One region of the Streptomyces bugieae genome, then DNA from elsewhere that is predicted to be linked to it. Evidence: predicted binding sites of a transcription regulator. Region 1 holds the regulator's gene; each other region holds the start of a gene.

Region 1 (4,201 bases):
CACCGAAGCCGCCCGCTGCCGCCACAACGAGCTGTACTGGACCGGCGCCGACTGGTGGGGCGCCGGCCCCGGGGCGCACAGCCACGTCGGCGGCGTCCGCTGGTGGAACGTGAAGCACCCCGGCGCGTACGCCCAGGCACTGGGCGAGGGCCGCTCCCCGGGCGCGGGCCGCGAGATCCTCGCCGACGAGGACCGCCGGGTGGAACGCATCCTGCTCGAACTGCGCCTCGCGGACGGCTGCCCGCTGGACCTCCTCGCCCCGGCGGGCGCCCGGGCGGCCGAGCGGGCACGGGCCGACGGCCTGCTGCAGGCGGGGCCCTACGAGGAGGGCCGGGCCGTCCTGACACTCCGCGGGCGGCTGCTGGCCGACGCGGTGGTGCGGGATCTGGTGGACTGATCACTCGACGGAGTGATCACGCCCCCGGACCCGGCTGCCGGATCGCGCCCGCTCCTTGCCTGCCGACAACACATCGGCAGGCAAGGGCAGTTGGGCGGTGGGTCGCAAGTCAAACGGCATCGCCGACCGTAACGAAGTCGATCAGCTCCTCCACCCTCCCCAGCAGCGCCGGCTCCAGGTCCCTGTAGGACCGCACGCACGACAGGATCCGCTGCCACGCCGCGCCGGTGTTCTCCGGCCAGCCCAGCGCCCGGCACACGCCCGTCTTCCAGTCCTGCCCGCGCGGCACCGACGGCCAGGCCGGAATGCCCACCGAGGACGGCTTCACCGCCTCCCACACGTCGATGTACGGGTGGCCGACGACGAGCGCGTGCTCGCCCGTCACCTCGGCCGCGATCCGGGACTCCTTCGAGCCCGGTACGAGGTGGTCCACCAGCACCCCCAGCCGGGCGTCCGGCCCCGGCGCGAAGCTCCGGACGATCGCCGGGAGGTCGTCGACGCCCTCCAGGTACTCCACGACGACGCCCTCGATGCGCAGATCGTCGCCCCAGACCCGCTCGACGAGCTCCGCGTCGTGCCGGCCCTCCACGTAAATGCGCCCGGCGCGCGCGACCCGGGCGCGGGCGCCGGGGACGGCGAGTGAACCCGACGCCGTACGGGCCGGGCCGCTCGGGGCCGGCCGGTTCCGCGGGCGGACGAGCGTGACGACCTTGCCCTCCAGCAGGAAGCCGCGCGGGACCATCGGGAAGACCCGGTGCTTGCCGAAGCGGTCCTCCAGGGTGACCGTCGGGCCCTCGGCGGTCTTCTCACAGCGGATCACCGCCCCGCAGAAGCCCGTGGCGACCTCCTCGACGACGAGATCGGGCTCGGCCGGGACCTCCGGCGCGGGCCGCTGCTTCTTCCAGGGCGGGGTGAGGTCGGGGCTGTAGCGCTTGCTCTGCATGGGCCTTTTCTATCGGGAGGACGGAGTGCGGGAGACGTTCTGCCCGGGAACCCGGGAGACGTTCTGCCCGGGAAACGGCGCAGCCGGGTCAGGAGGACGGCGGGACGCCGAAGCGGGCCGCCAGGGCGTCGCGCTGGGCGCGGACGAAGGCGGCGTCCACCACGGCGCCGTGGCCGGGCACGTACCGCGCGTCGTCGCCGCCGAGCGCCAGCAGCCGGTCCAGCGCGGCGGGCCACTGCCGGGGCAGCGCGTCGGGGCCGGCGCTCGGCTCGCCGGACTCCTCGACCAGGTCGCCGCAGAAGACGATCTCCGGGTCGCCGTGCCGGCCCGGCACCAGGACGGCCAGGTCGTGGGCGGTGTGGCCGGGCCCGACGTTGGCGAGCAGCACCTGCCGGTCGCCGAGCTCGACGGTCAGCTGGCCGTGGACGTGGTGGTGCGGGGTGACCAGCAGATCGGCGGCCTCCGCGGCCGCGTCCCGGTCGACGCCGTGCCGGACGGCGTCGTGCCGCAGCGCGTCCTTGTCGCGGCGGAACAGCTCGGCGAGACCGGCCGCGCCGAACACCGCCACACCCGCGAAGGCGGCGGTGCCCAGCACATGGTCGAAGTGCGGATGGGTGAGCGCGACATGCGTCACTTCCCGGCCCAGCACCCCGCGGACCGACCGGCGCAGGTCCGCGCCGTCGCGCAGGGTCGCGCCGGTGTCGACGATCATGACGCCGGCCGACCCGGCGATCACGCCCACGGTCTCGTCCCAGCCCGGCATACGGCGCCTGGCGACACCTTCACCGAGCCGTTCCCACCCGGCCTCTTCCCAAGCTGTGCGCATACCGAGACGCTAGCTCCATCGCGATAGCGTTGCCCGGCAGATCGCCCGAACACGGTCATCGGGTGCGTGCTCCGTGCGGCCGCCCTTGCCGTGGTCGTGCTACCCGGCCGTACACTGGCTCAGGGTCTGGCACTCGGCCCGGGTGAGTGCCAGGAGACAGACGAGACGGCGACGGCCGGCTGGAGGTGCGCGGGATGCTCAGTGAACGCAGGCTCGAAGTGCTGCGCGCCATCGTCCAGGACTACGTCGGGACGGAGGAGCCGGTCGGCTCCAAGGCACTCACGGAACGCCACCAGCTCGGGGTCTCCCCGGCGACCGTCCGCAACGACATGGCGGCCCTGGAGGAAGAGGGCTTCATCGCCCAGCCGCACACCAGCGCCGGGCGGATCCCGACCGACAAGGGCTACCGCCTCTTCGTCGACAAGCTGGCCGGCGTGAAGCCGCTGTCCAGCCCCGAGCGGCGGGCGATCCAGAACTTCCTCGACGGCGCGGTCGACCTCGACGACGTCGTGGGGCGCACGGTCCGGTTGCTGGCGCAGCTGACCCGGCAGGTCGCGGTCGTGCAGTACCCGTCCCTGACGCGGTCCACGGTGCGGCACGTCGAGCTGCTGGCGCTGGCCCCGGCCCGGCTGATGCTCGTCCTGATCACCGACACCGGACGGGTCGAGCAGCGGCTCATCGACTGCCAGACGCCGTTCGCCGAGACCTCGCTGGCCGACCTGCGGGCGCGGCTGAACAGCCGGGTCGTGGGACGCCGTTTCACGGATGTGCCCCAGTTGGTGCAGGATCTCCCGGAGTCCTTCGAGCAGGACGACCGCGGCACGGTCTCGACAGTGCTGTCGGTGTTGCTGGAAACTCTGGTGGAGGAGACCGAAGAGCGGCTGATGATCGGCGGTACCGCCAATCTCACGCGCTTCGGGCACGACTTCCCGTTGACCATCCGTCCGGTGCTGGAGGCGCTCGAGGAGCATGTGGTGATGCTCAAGCTCCTCGGCGAAGCCAAGGACTCGGGCATGACCGTACGCATCGGGCATGAGAATGCCCACGAAGGCCTGACGTCCACATCGGTCGTCACGGTCGGCTACGGTTCGGGCGACGAGGCAGTCGCCAAACTCGGCGTGGTCGGACCGACCCGCATGGACTACCCCGGAACGATGGGAGCGGTACGCGCAGTGGCACGTTACGTCGGACAAATCCTCGCGGAGTCGTAAGTGGCCACGGATTACTACTCGGTCCTCGGCATCAGCCGTGACGCCTCGCAGGACCAGATCAAGAAGGCCTTCCGCCGGCTGGCGCGCGAGCTGCACCCGGACGTGAACCCGGACCCGAAGACCCAGGAGCGGTTCAAGGAGATCAACGCCGCTTACGAGGTCCTGTCGGATCCGCAGAAGAAGCAGGTCTACGACCTCGGCGGCGACCCGCTCTCGCAGTCCGGTGGCGCCGGTGGCGCGGGCGGCTTCGGTGCCGGCTTCGGCAACTTCTCCGACATCATGGACGCGTTCTTCGGCACCGCCTCGCAGCGCGGTCCGCGGTCGCGCACCCGCCGCGGCCAGGACGCCATGATCCGGCTCGACGTCGAGCTGAACGAGGCGGCCTTCGGCACGACCAAGGACATCCAGGTCGACACCGCCGTGGTGTGCACGACCTGCAGCGGCGAGGGCGCCGCCCCCGGCACGTCGGCGCAGACCTGTGACATGTGCCGCGGCCGCGGTGAGGTCTCGCAGGTCACCCGGTCCTTCCTGGGCCAGGTCATGACGTCCCGCCCCTGCCCGCAGTGCCAGGGCTTCGGCACGGTCGTGCCGACGCCGTGCCCGGAGTGCGCGGGCGACGGCCGGATCCGCTCCCGCCGTACGCTGACCGTCAAGATCCCGGCCGGTGTCGACAACGGCACCCGGATCCAGCTCGCCGGCGAGGGCGAGGTCGGCCCCGGCGGCGGCCCGGCCGGCGACCTCTACGTCGAGATCCACGAGCTGCCGCACCCGGTCTTCCAGCGGCGCGGCGACGATCTGCACTGCACGGTCACCATCCCGATGAC
Region 2 (4,201 bases), on a different contig from region 1:
CTCGGTCGTCAGGAGCAGCGAGGCGATGGAGGCGGCGTTCTCCAGGGCGGAGCGGGTGACCTTCACCGGGTCGATGACGCCGGCCTTGACCAGGTCGCCGTACTCGCCGGTGGCGGCGTTGAAGCCCTGGCCCTTGTCCTGCTCGGCGACCTTGGCGGTGATGACGTAGCCCTCGAGGCCGGCGTTCTCCGCGATCCAGCGCAGCGGCTCGACGACGGCGCGGCGGACGACGGCGACACCGGTGGCCTCGTCGCCCTCCTTGCCGAGGGAGCCGTCCAGCACCTTGGCGGCGTGGACCAGGGCGGAGCCACCACCGGAGACGATGCCCTCCTCGACCGCGGCGCGGGTCGCGGAGATGGCGTCCTCCAGACGGTGCTTCTTCTCCTTGAGCTCGACCTCGGTGGCCGCGCCCACACGGATGACGCACACGCCGCCGGCGAGCTTGGCGAGGCGCTCCTGGAGCTTCTCGCGGTCCCAGTCGGAGTCGGTGGTGTCGATCTCGGCCTTGATCTGGGCGACGCGGCCGGCGACGTCCTCGGCCTTGCCGCCGCCGTCGACGATGGTGGTGTCGTCCTTGGTGACGGTCACGCGGCGGGCGGTGCCCAGCACGTCCAGACCGGCCTGGTCGAGCTTGAGGCCGACCTCCTCGGCGATGACGGTGGCACCGGTGAGGGTGGCCATGTCGCCGAGCATCGCCTTGCGGCGGTCACCGAAGCCGGGGGCCTTGACGGCCACCGCGTTGAAGGTGCCGCGGATCTTGTTGACGACCAGGGTCGACAGGGCCTCGCCCTCGACGTCCTCGGCGATGATCAGCAGCGGCTTGGAGCCACCCGCCTGGATGACCTTCTCCAGCAGCGGCAGCAGGTCCTGGATCGAGGCGATCTTGCCCTGGTGGATCAGGATGTACGGGTCCTCGAGGACGGCCTCCATACGCTCCTGGTCGGTGACCATGTACGGCGAGAGGTAGCCCTTGTCGAAGGCCATGCCCTCGGTGAAGTCGAGCTCCAGGCCGAAGGTGTTGGACTCCTCGACGGTGATCACACCGTCCTTGCCGACCTTGTCCATCGCCTCGGCGATGAGCTCGCCGACCTGCTTGTCCTGGGCGGACAGGCCGGCCACGGCGGCGATGTCGGTCTTGTCGTCGATCGGCCGGGCGGTCGCGAGGAGCTCCTCGGACACGGCCTTGACGGCGGCGTCGATGCCCTTCTTCAGGGCGGCCGGGGAAGCACCCGCGGCGACGTTGCGGAGGCCCTCGCGGACCAGCGCCTGGGCCAGCACGGTGGCGGTGGTGGTGCCGTCACCCGCGATGTCGTTGGTCTTGGTCGCCACCTCCTTGACGAGCTGGGCGCCCAGGTTCTCGTACGGGTCGTCGACCTCGACCTCACGGGCGATGGTGACACCGTCGTTGGTGATGGTCGGGGCGCCGAACTTCTTGTCGATGACGACGTTGCGGCCCTTGGGGCCGATCGTCACCTTGACCGTGTCGGCAAGCTTGTTGACGCCGCGCTCAAGGGCGCGACGGGCGTCCTCGTCGAACTTCAGGATCTTCGCCATGGGTTGCTTCAAGTCCTCTCATTGCGATCCTCGGCACGCAGTGGGGACCGCTGTCTCAAACGGAACTGCGCCCCTGCCCCGGGTTGTTTAGACGCGGGAACCAGGGGCGCAGAACACGGCAAATCTGGGTGACTTACTTCTCGACGATCGCGAGAACGTCGCGAGCCGAGAGAACGAGGTAGTCCTCGTTGTTGTACTTCACCTCGGTGCCGCCGTACTTGCTGTAAAGCACGACGTCGCCAACGGTGACGTCGAGCTCGACGCGCTTGCCGTCCTCGAAGCGGCCCGGGCCCACGGCCAGGACGACGCCCTCCTGGGGCTTCTCCTTGGCGGTGTCCGGAATGACCAGGCCCGAAGCCGTGGTCTGCTCGGCGTCGAGCGGCTGGACCACAATGCGGTCCTCGAGCGGCTTGATGGCAACCTTGGAGCTGGCGGTCGTCACGATCCGACCTCCCCCTTCGGAGATCTCACGGGGTTAACTGTCTGAGGTGGCGACCAGGTGGATCCGTCGTCGCGGGTGCCGGACCTGCCCGTCGCTGTGTGTCTGGCACTCCCCCTCGGAGAGTGCCAACGCCGAGACTATGACGCGGTTAGCACTCGGTCAAGCGGAGTGCCAGCGCGCCGGGGGTGCATCGTGCGGCGCGGGTTGACCAGCGCCCCGTACCGGGAGGACGGGCGGCGTGGATCCCCGCCAAATCGGACACACCTTCCCTTCCCTCGCAACCACGCCACCGGCTGCTTCGTCTACCTCCCCGACTGCCGAGCCGGTGAACCGTGCGCGACGGGTGCGACATGTGCGACGCGCGTTGCGCACGACGTCCGATGCGCACAGCACGTGCGACGCGTGCGACGTGTGCGACGTGTGCGACCCGGTTCCGGCCGGCGGCACTGACCATCGATGGCGGAGGAACCCGTGCGTGGACTGACCAGCGCTTCCCGGGCGGCCGGGGAGCCGGAGAGCGATGCCGAACGCACCATGACGTTCGCGGCGCTCGCCCAGGCACCGAACCGCCGGAGGACCGAGGCCCGGCTGCTCGCCCTCGTCGTCGCGATCGCCGTCTTCGGCTACGCGTACACCGGCCTGTCGATGACCGGCCGGCTGCCCGGCGGGCTGCCCGGATTCGCGGTCAGCATGGTCTTCGTGGCGCTGGTCCCGCACCTGGTCCTGCGCCGCTTCGCCCCGCGCGCCGATCCGCTGATCCTGCCGCTGGCCACGCTGCTGACCGGGATCGGCCTGGTCCTGCTGCACCGCCTGGACCTCACGTACGCCCAGACCCGCCATCCGAAGATCGCCGAGGCGGCCAGCGGGCAGCTGGTGTGGACGGTGATCGGGGTGGCGGTCTGCATCGTCATCCTGCTGGTGCTGCGCGACCACCGCATCCTGCAGCGCTACATCTACCTGACGATGGCGGTGGCGCTGGTGCTCCTGATGGCACCGGCCTTCTTCGGCGCGGACATGTACGGCGCGAAGCGGTGGATCCTGCTCGGGCCGCTGTCGCTCCAGCCCGGCGAGTTCGTGAAGATCATGATCTCGGTGTTCTTCGCCGGCTACCTCACGGTCAACCGCGACGCGCTGGCGCTGGCCGGCCGCCGCGTCATGGGCGTCCAGCTGCCCCCGGGGCGGCAGCTCGGCCCGATCTTCACGATCTGGGTGATCAGCCTGATGGTCCTCATCTTCGAGCGGGACCTGGGCACCTCGCTGATCTTCTTCGGCGTCTTCGTGATCATGCTCTACATGGCCACCGGCCGCACCAGTTGGGTGGTGTGCGGTCTGCTGATGGCCGTCGTCGGCGCGGCTGTCGTCGGCTCCCTCGAACCGCATGTGCACGGCCGGGTGACCGCCTGGCTGGACCCGATGCGCGCGTTCACCAAACAGGGCAGGGCGGAGTTCATGTCCGACCAGCTCGCCCAGGCACTGTTCAGCTTCGGCAGCGGCGGCATCAGCGGCACCGGGCTGGGCCAGGGCCACCCCGAGCTGGTCGGCTTCGCCGGCAACAGCGACTTCATCCTCACCACCGTCGGCGAGGAACTGGGCCTCGCCGGGGTGATGGCCGTCCTGATGCTCTACGTCCTGCTCGCCCAGCGCGGCCTGCGGGTGGGGCTGACCGCCCGCGACCCGTTCAGCAAACTCCTCGCGGTCGGCCTCGCCGGCGCGCTGCTGCTCCAGGTCTTCGTCGTCTCCGGCGGCGTCACCGGCCTCATCCCCCTCACGGGCAAGGCCCTCCCCTTCCTCGCCAAGGGAGGCTCGTCGCTGGTCGCGAACTGGGTGATGGTGGCGGTACTCCTGCGCATCAGCGACCACGCCCAGCGACGACGCGAACCGGTCCGCTAGCGCTTGGCTGTCCTCCCACGTACCCGTCTGCGGCGCCGCGGGGCTCGCTCGCCGTTGCGCGCTTTGCGGCGCCTCGCACGTACCCGTCTGTCCCGCCGTCGTTGTTGCTCGCCGTTGCGCCTGGCGGCGGGCGTTTGTGTTTTGGGTGCGGTGCCGGCCCTCCAGACTTCGTCCTCCGGTCCAGCCCCTCCCGTGAGTGGGAGGTAAGAGCTGGTTGGGGGCGGGCGTAATCCGTTGCCTGCGCGCACGTAGGCATTACGTGCACCCCCACCGGCCCAAACTTTCCCTCTCACGGGAGGGGACGGGCCGGAGGGG
Region 3 (4,201 bases), on a different contig from region 1:
TGAGGAGAAAGGGCCTCGCCTCCATGGCTGTGCAAGTCACCGAAACCGCCGCAAACACGACCCCCGTCGCCCTGGGCCCCGCCGTCGCGCTGTCCTGCCGGGAGTGCGGTGAGCGCTTCGATCTCGGTCCGATCTTCGCCTGCGCCAGCTGTTTCGGGCCGCTCGAAGTCGCCTACGACCTGCCGAGCGGCGACCCCGAGGCTCTGAGGAAGCAGATCGAGGCCGGCCCGGACAACATCTGGCGCTACGCCCCGCTGCTCCCGGTCCCCACCGACGTGGCCGAGAAGCCGAACCTCAACCCCGGCTTCACCAAGCTCGTCAAGGCCGACCGGCTCGCCGCCGAGCTCGGCGTCACCGGCGGCCTGTACGTCAAGGACGACTCCGGCAACCCGACCCACTCCTTCAAGGACCGCGTCGTCGCGATCGCCGTCGAGGCCGCCCGCGCCTTCGGCTTCACGACCCTGTCCTGCTCCTCGACCGGCAACCTCGCCGGCGCGGTCGGCGCCGCGGCGCGCCGCGCGGGCTTCAAGTCCTGCGTCTTCATCCCGCACGACCTGGAGGCCGGCAAGGTCGTCATGGCCGCGGTCTACGGCGGTGACCTGGTCGGCATCGAGGGCAACTACGACGACGTCAACCGCTTCTGCTCGGAGCTCATCGGCGACCCGCTCGGCGAGGGCTGGGGCTTCGTCAACGTCAACCTGCGGCCGTACTACGGCGAGGGTTCCAAGACGCTGGCCTACGAGATCTGCGAGCAGCTCGGCTGGCGGCTGCCGGACCAGATCGTCATCCCGATCGCGTCCGGCTCCCAGCTGACGAAGATCGACAAGGGCCTCAAGGAGCTGATCGCCCTCGGGCTGGTCGAGGACAAGCCGTACAAGATCTTCGGCGCCCAGGCGGAGGGCTGCTCGCCGGTGTCGACGGCCTTCAAGGCCGGGCACGACGTCGTGCGCCCGCAGAAGCCGAACACCATCGCCAAGTCGCTGGCGATCGGCAACCCGGCGGACGGCCCGTACGTGCTGGACATCGCGCGCCGGACGGGCGGTGCGGTGGAGGACGTCAACGACGAGCAGGTCGTGGACGCGATCAAGCTGCTGGCCCGGACGGAGGGCATCTTCGCGGAGACCGCGGGCGGCGTGACCGTCGGCGTGACCAAGAAGCTCATCGAGGAGGGTGTGCTCGACCCGGCGCTGACCACCGTTGTCCTCAATACGGGTGACGGTCTGAAGACGCTGGACGCGGTCGCGCCGACCACCGGGCCCACGGCCACGATCCGTCCGAACCTGGATGCGTTCCGCGCGGCCGGCCTGGCCGGCTGAGCCCGCGCCGTTTCCGAACCCGTACTCCGTAATCCCCGTCCGGAAGGCAGAACCATGAGCGTCAAGGTCCGCATCCCCACCATCCTCCGCACGTACACCGGCGGCGAGGCCGAGGTCACCGCCGAGGGCGCGACCCTCTCCGCGGTGATCGCCGACCTGGAGAAGAACCACCAGGGCATCGCGGCCCGTGTGCTCGACGACGCCGGCAAGCTGCGCCGCTTCGTGAACGTCTACGTCAACGACGACGACGTCCGCTTCGAGCAGGGCCTGGAGACGCCGACGCCGGACGGCGCGGGCGTCTCGATCATCCCCGCGGTCGCCGGAGGCTGCTGACCTTCCGTCCGGGCCCGGCCGCGTGTCCCTTCCTGGCGCGCGGCACCGTCCGGATGGTGATCGAACAGGCGTGGATTTGCGCCATCTCTCCCCCCGCTTGACCGGAATTGCCCCGTCCATCGAAATCGGACGGGGCAATTCCGTTTCGTGAAAGGGGATAGCATTGTGGCGATCTCCTCGCTGTATATGTCCCCGGGTATGCCGAGCGCATAAGAATCCGTGCTGAGTTGTGCTCAAAGTGTGTGCGGCATTTGTCGGTTAGGCACGTCTATGCCCGGCCCGGCTTGCCCGGGAGAATCGCGATTTCGCCGCATATAGCCGATTCTCCGGCGCCAGAATTCTCGTCCGATTGACCTGTTGCGCTGGGCATCGGTCCAGATACATTCAGCGGCGGTCGACGCGTTCCGGCGCACACCCCACGGGCCTTTCGCGGGGTGAGGTCTGACCCGGGTCCGCGGAGTGCGGTCCTGCGCAAGGGCCAGTAATAGGGGAGTTAGGCATGGCTCAGGGCACCGTCAAGTGGTTCAACGCGGAGAAGGGGTACGGCTTCATCGCGGTCGACGGTGGTGCGGATGTATTCGTCCACTACAGCGCGATCCAGATGGACGGCTACCGCACCCTTGAGGAGGGCCAGCGGGTCGAGTTCGAGATCTCGCAGGGCCAGAAGGGGCCGCAGGCGGACATGGTCCGGGTGGCCGGCTGAGGCGCCGACCGACTGCTGCGTTGTGAAGGCCCGTACCCCTGAAGGGGGTACGGGCCTTCTGCCGTGCGCTTCGACGGACGGACGGGCCTCCGACTGCCCCCTCGATGGGCGGATCGGGCCCCCGGGCGGCTTGCACTCGCATGCCCCGAGTGCTAATCATTGGCGTTAGCACTCTCCGAGTGAGAGTGACAATGAAGGACCGGGTCGGTGAGGCCCGCGGGCCGGGTGGGGCAAGGAACCACAGCAGGTCTGCAGGTCGTCCGTCGCGGGCGCCAGCGCGGTCCGGAGCAATCCACCCCAGTCCGGGAGGACCACTTCACATGGCCAAGATCATCGCGTTCGACGAGGAGGCACGGCGCGGTCTCGAGCGCGGGATGAACCAGCTCGCCGACGCCGTCAAGGTCACCCTCGGCCCCAAGGGCCGCAACGTCGTCCTCGAGAAGAAGTGGGGCGCCCCCACGATCACCAACGATGGTGTGTCCATCGCCAAGGAGATCGAGCTCGAGGACCCGTACGAGAAGATCGGCGCCGAGCTGGTCAAGGAGGTCGCGAAGAAGACGGACGACGTCGCCGGTGACGGCACGACGACCGCGACCGTCCTGGCCCAGGCCCTGGTCCGCGAGGGCCTGCGCAACGTCGCCGCCGGTGCCAACCCGATGGCCCTGAAGCGCGGTATCGAGAAGGCCGTCGAGGCCGTCTCCGCCGCCCTGCTGGAGCAGGCCAAGGACGTGGAGACCAAGGAGCAGATCGCCTCCACCGCCTCCATCTCCGCCGCCGACACCCAGATCGGCGAGCTGATCGCCGAGGCCATGGACAAGGTCGGCAAGGAAGGCGTCATCACCGTCGAGGAGTCCCAGACCTTCGGTCTGGAGCTGGAGCTCACCGAGGGTATGCGCTTCGACAAGGGCTACATCTCGGCGTACTTCGCCACCGACATGGAGCGTATGGAGGCGTCGCTCGACGACCCGTACATCCTCATCGTCAACTCCAAGATCGGCAACGTGAAGGACCTGCTGCCGCTCCTGGAGAAGGTCATGCAGTCCGGCAAGCCGCTGCTGATCATCGCCGAGGACGTCGAGGGCGAGGCCCTGTCGACCCTGGTCGTCAACAAGATCCGTGGCACCTTCAAGTCCGTCGCCGTCAAGGCCCCGGGCTTCGGTGACCGCCGCAAGGCCATGCTCGGCGACATCGCCATCCTCACCGGTGGCACCGTCATCTCCGAGGAGGTCGGCCTCAAGCTGGAGAACGCCGGTCTCGACCTGCTCGGCCGCGCCCGCAAGGTCGTCATCACCAAGGACGAGACCACCATCGTCGACGGTGCCGGTGACAGCGAGCAGGTCCAGGGCCGCGTCAACCAGATCCGCGCCGAGATCGAGAACAGCGACTCGGACTACGACCGCGAGAAGCTCCAGGAGCGTCTGGCGAAGCTGGCCGGCGGCGTGGCCGTCATCAAGGCCGGTGCCGCCACCGAGGTCGAGCTCAAGGAGCGCAAGCACCGCATCGAGGACGCCGTCCGCAACGCGAAGGCGGCCGTCGAGGAGGGCATCGTCGCCGGCGGTGGCGTGGCCCTGCTGCAGGCATCCTCGGTCTTCGAGAAGATCGAGCTCGAGGGTGACGAGGCCACCGGTGCCGCGGCTGTGAAGCTGGCCCTGGAGGCCCCGCTGAAGCAGATCTCGGTCAACGCCGGCCTCGAGGGCGGCGTCGTGGTGGAGAAGGTGCGCAACCTGGCCGTCGGCCACGGTCTGAACGCCGCCACCGGCGAGTACGTCGACATGGTCGCCGAGGGCATCATCGACCCGGCCAAGGTCACCCGCTCCGCGCTGCAGAACGCCGCCTCCATCGCGGCGCT

What was found. The regulator HrcA, encoded in region 1, represses chaperone genes, less so after heat shock. The targets are predictions, from matches to a motif close to TTNGCACTCNGNNNNNCNGAGTGCNAA.
Region 2: groES (co-chaperone GroES) is a predicted target of HrcA. The motif match lies at 2,145-2,171, and genes of this name have one in related genera.
Region 3: groL (chaperonin GroEL) is a predicted target of HrcA. The motif match lies at 2,518-2,544, and genes of this name have one in related genera.

Annotation. Positions count from the first base shown of each region.
Region 1 is NZ_JAZBJP010000005.1:219,878-224,078, forward strand. It holds gene hemW (radical SAM family heme chaperone HemW) at 1-397, shown strand, start outside; gene V2J85_RS13945 (DUF3097 domain-containing protein) at 507-1,340, opposite strand; gene V2J85_RS13950 (MBL fold metallo-hydrolase) at 1,429-2,166, opposite strand; gene hrcA (heat-inducible transcriptional repressor HrcA) at 2,361-3,377, shown strand; gene dnaJ (molecular chaperone DnaJ) at 3,378-4,201, shown strand, end outside.
Region 2 is NZ_JAZBJP010000021.1:79,489-83,689, reverse strand. It holds gene groL (chaperonin GroEL) at 1-1,554, opposite strand, end outside; gene groES (co-chaperone GroES) at 1,688-1,996, opposite strand; gene V2J85_RS26740 (FtsW/RodA/SpoVE family cell cycle protein) at 2,531-3,886, shown strand.
Region 3 is NZ_JAZBJP010000017.1:14,576-18,776, reverse strand. It holds SAM riboswitch class I at 1-6, shown strand, start outside; gene thrC (threonine synthase) at 24-1,316, shown strand; gene V2J85_RS23890 (MoaD/ThiS family protein) at 1,371-1,649, shown strand; gene V2J85_RS23885 (cold-shock protein) at 2,149-2,352, shown strand; gene groL (chaperonin GroEL) at 2,673-4,201, shown strand, end outside.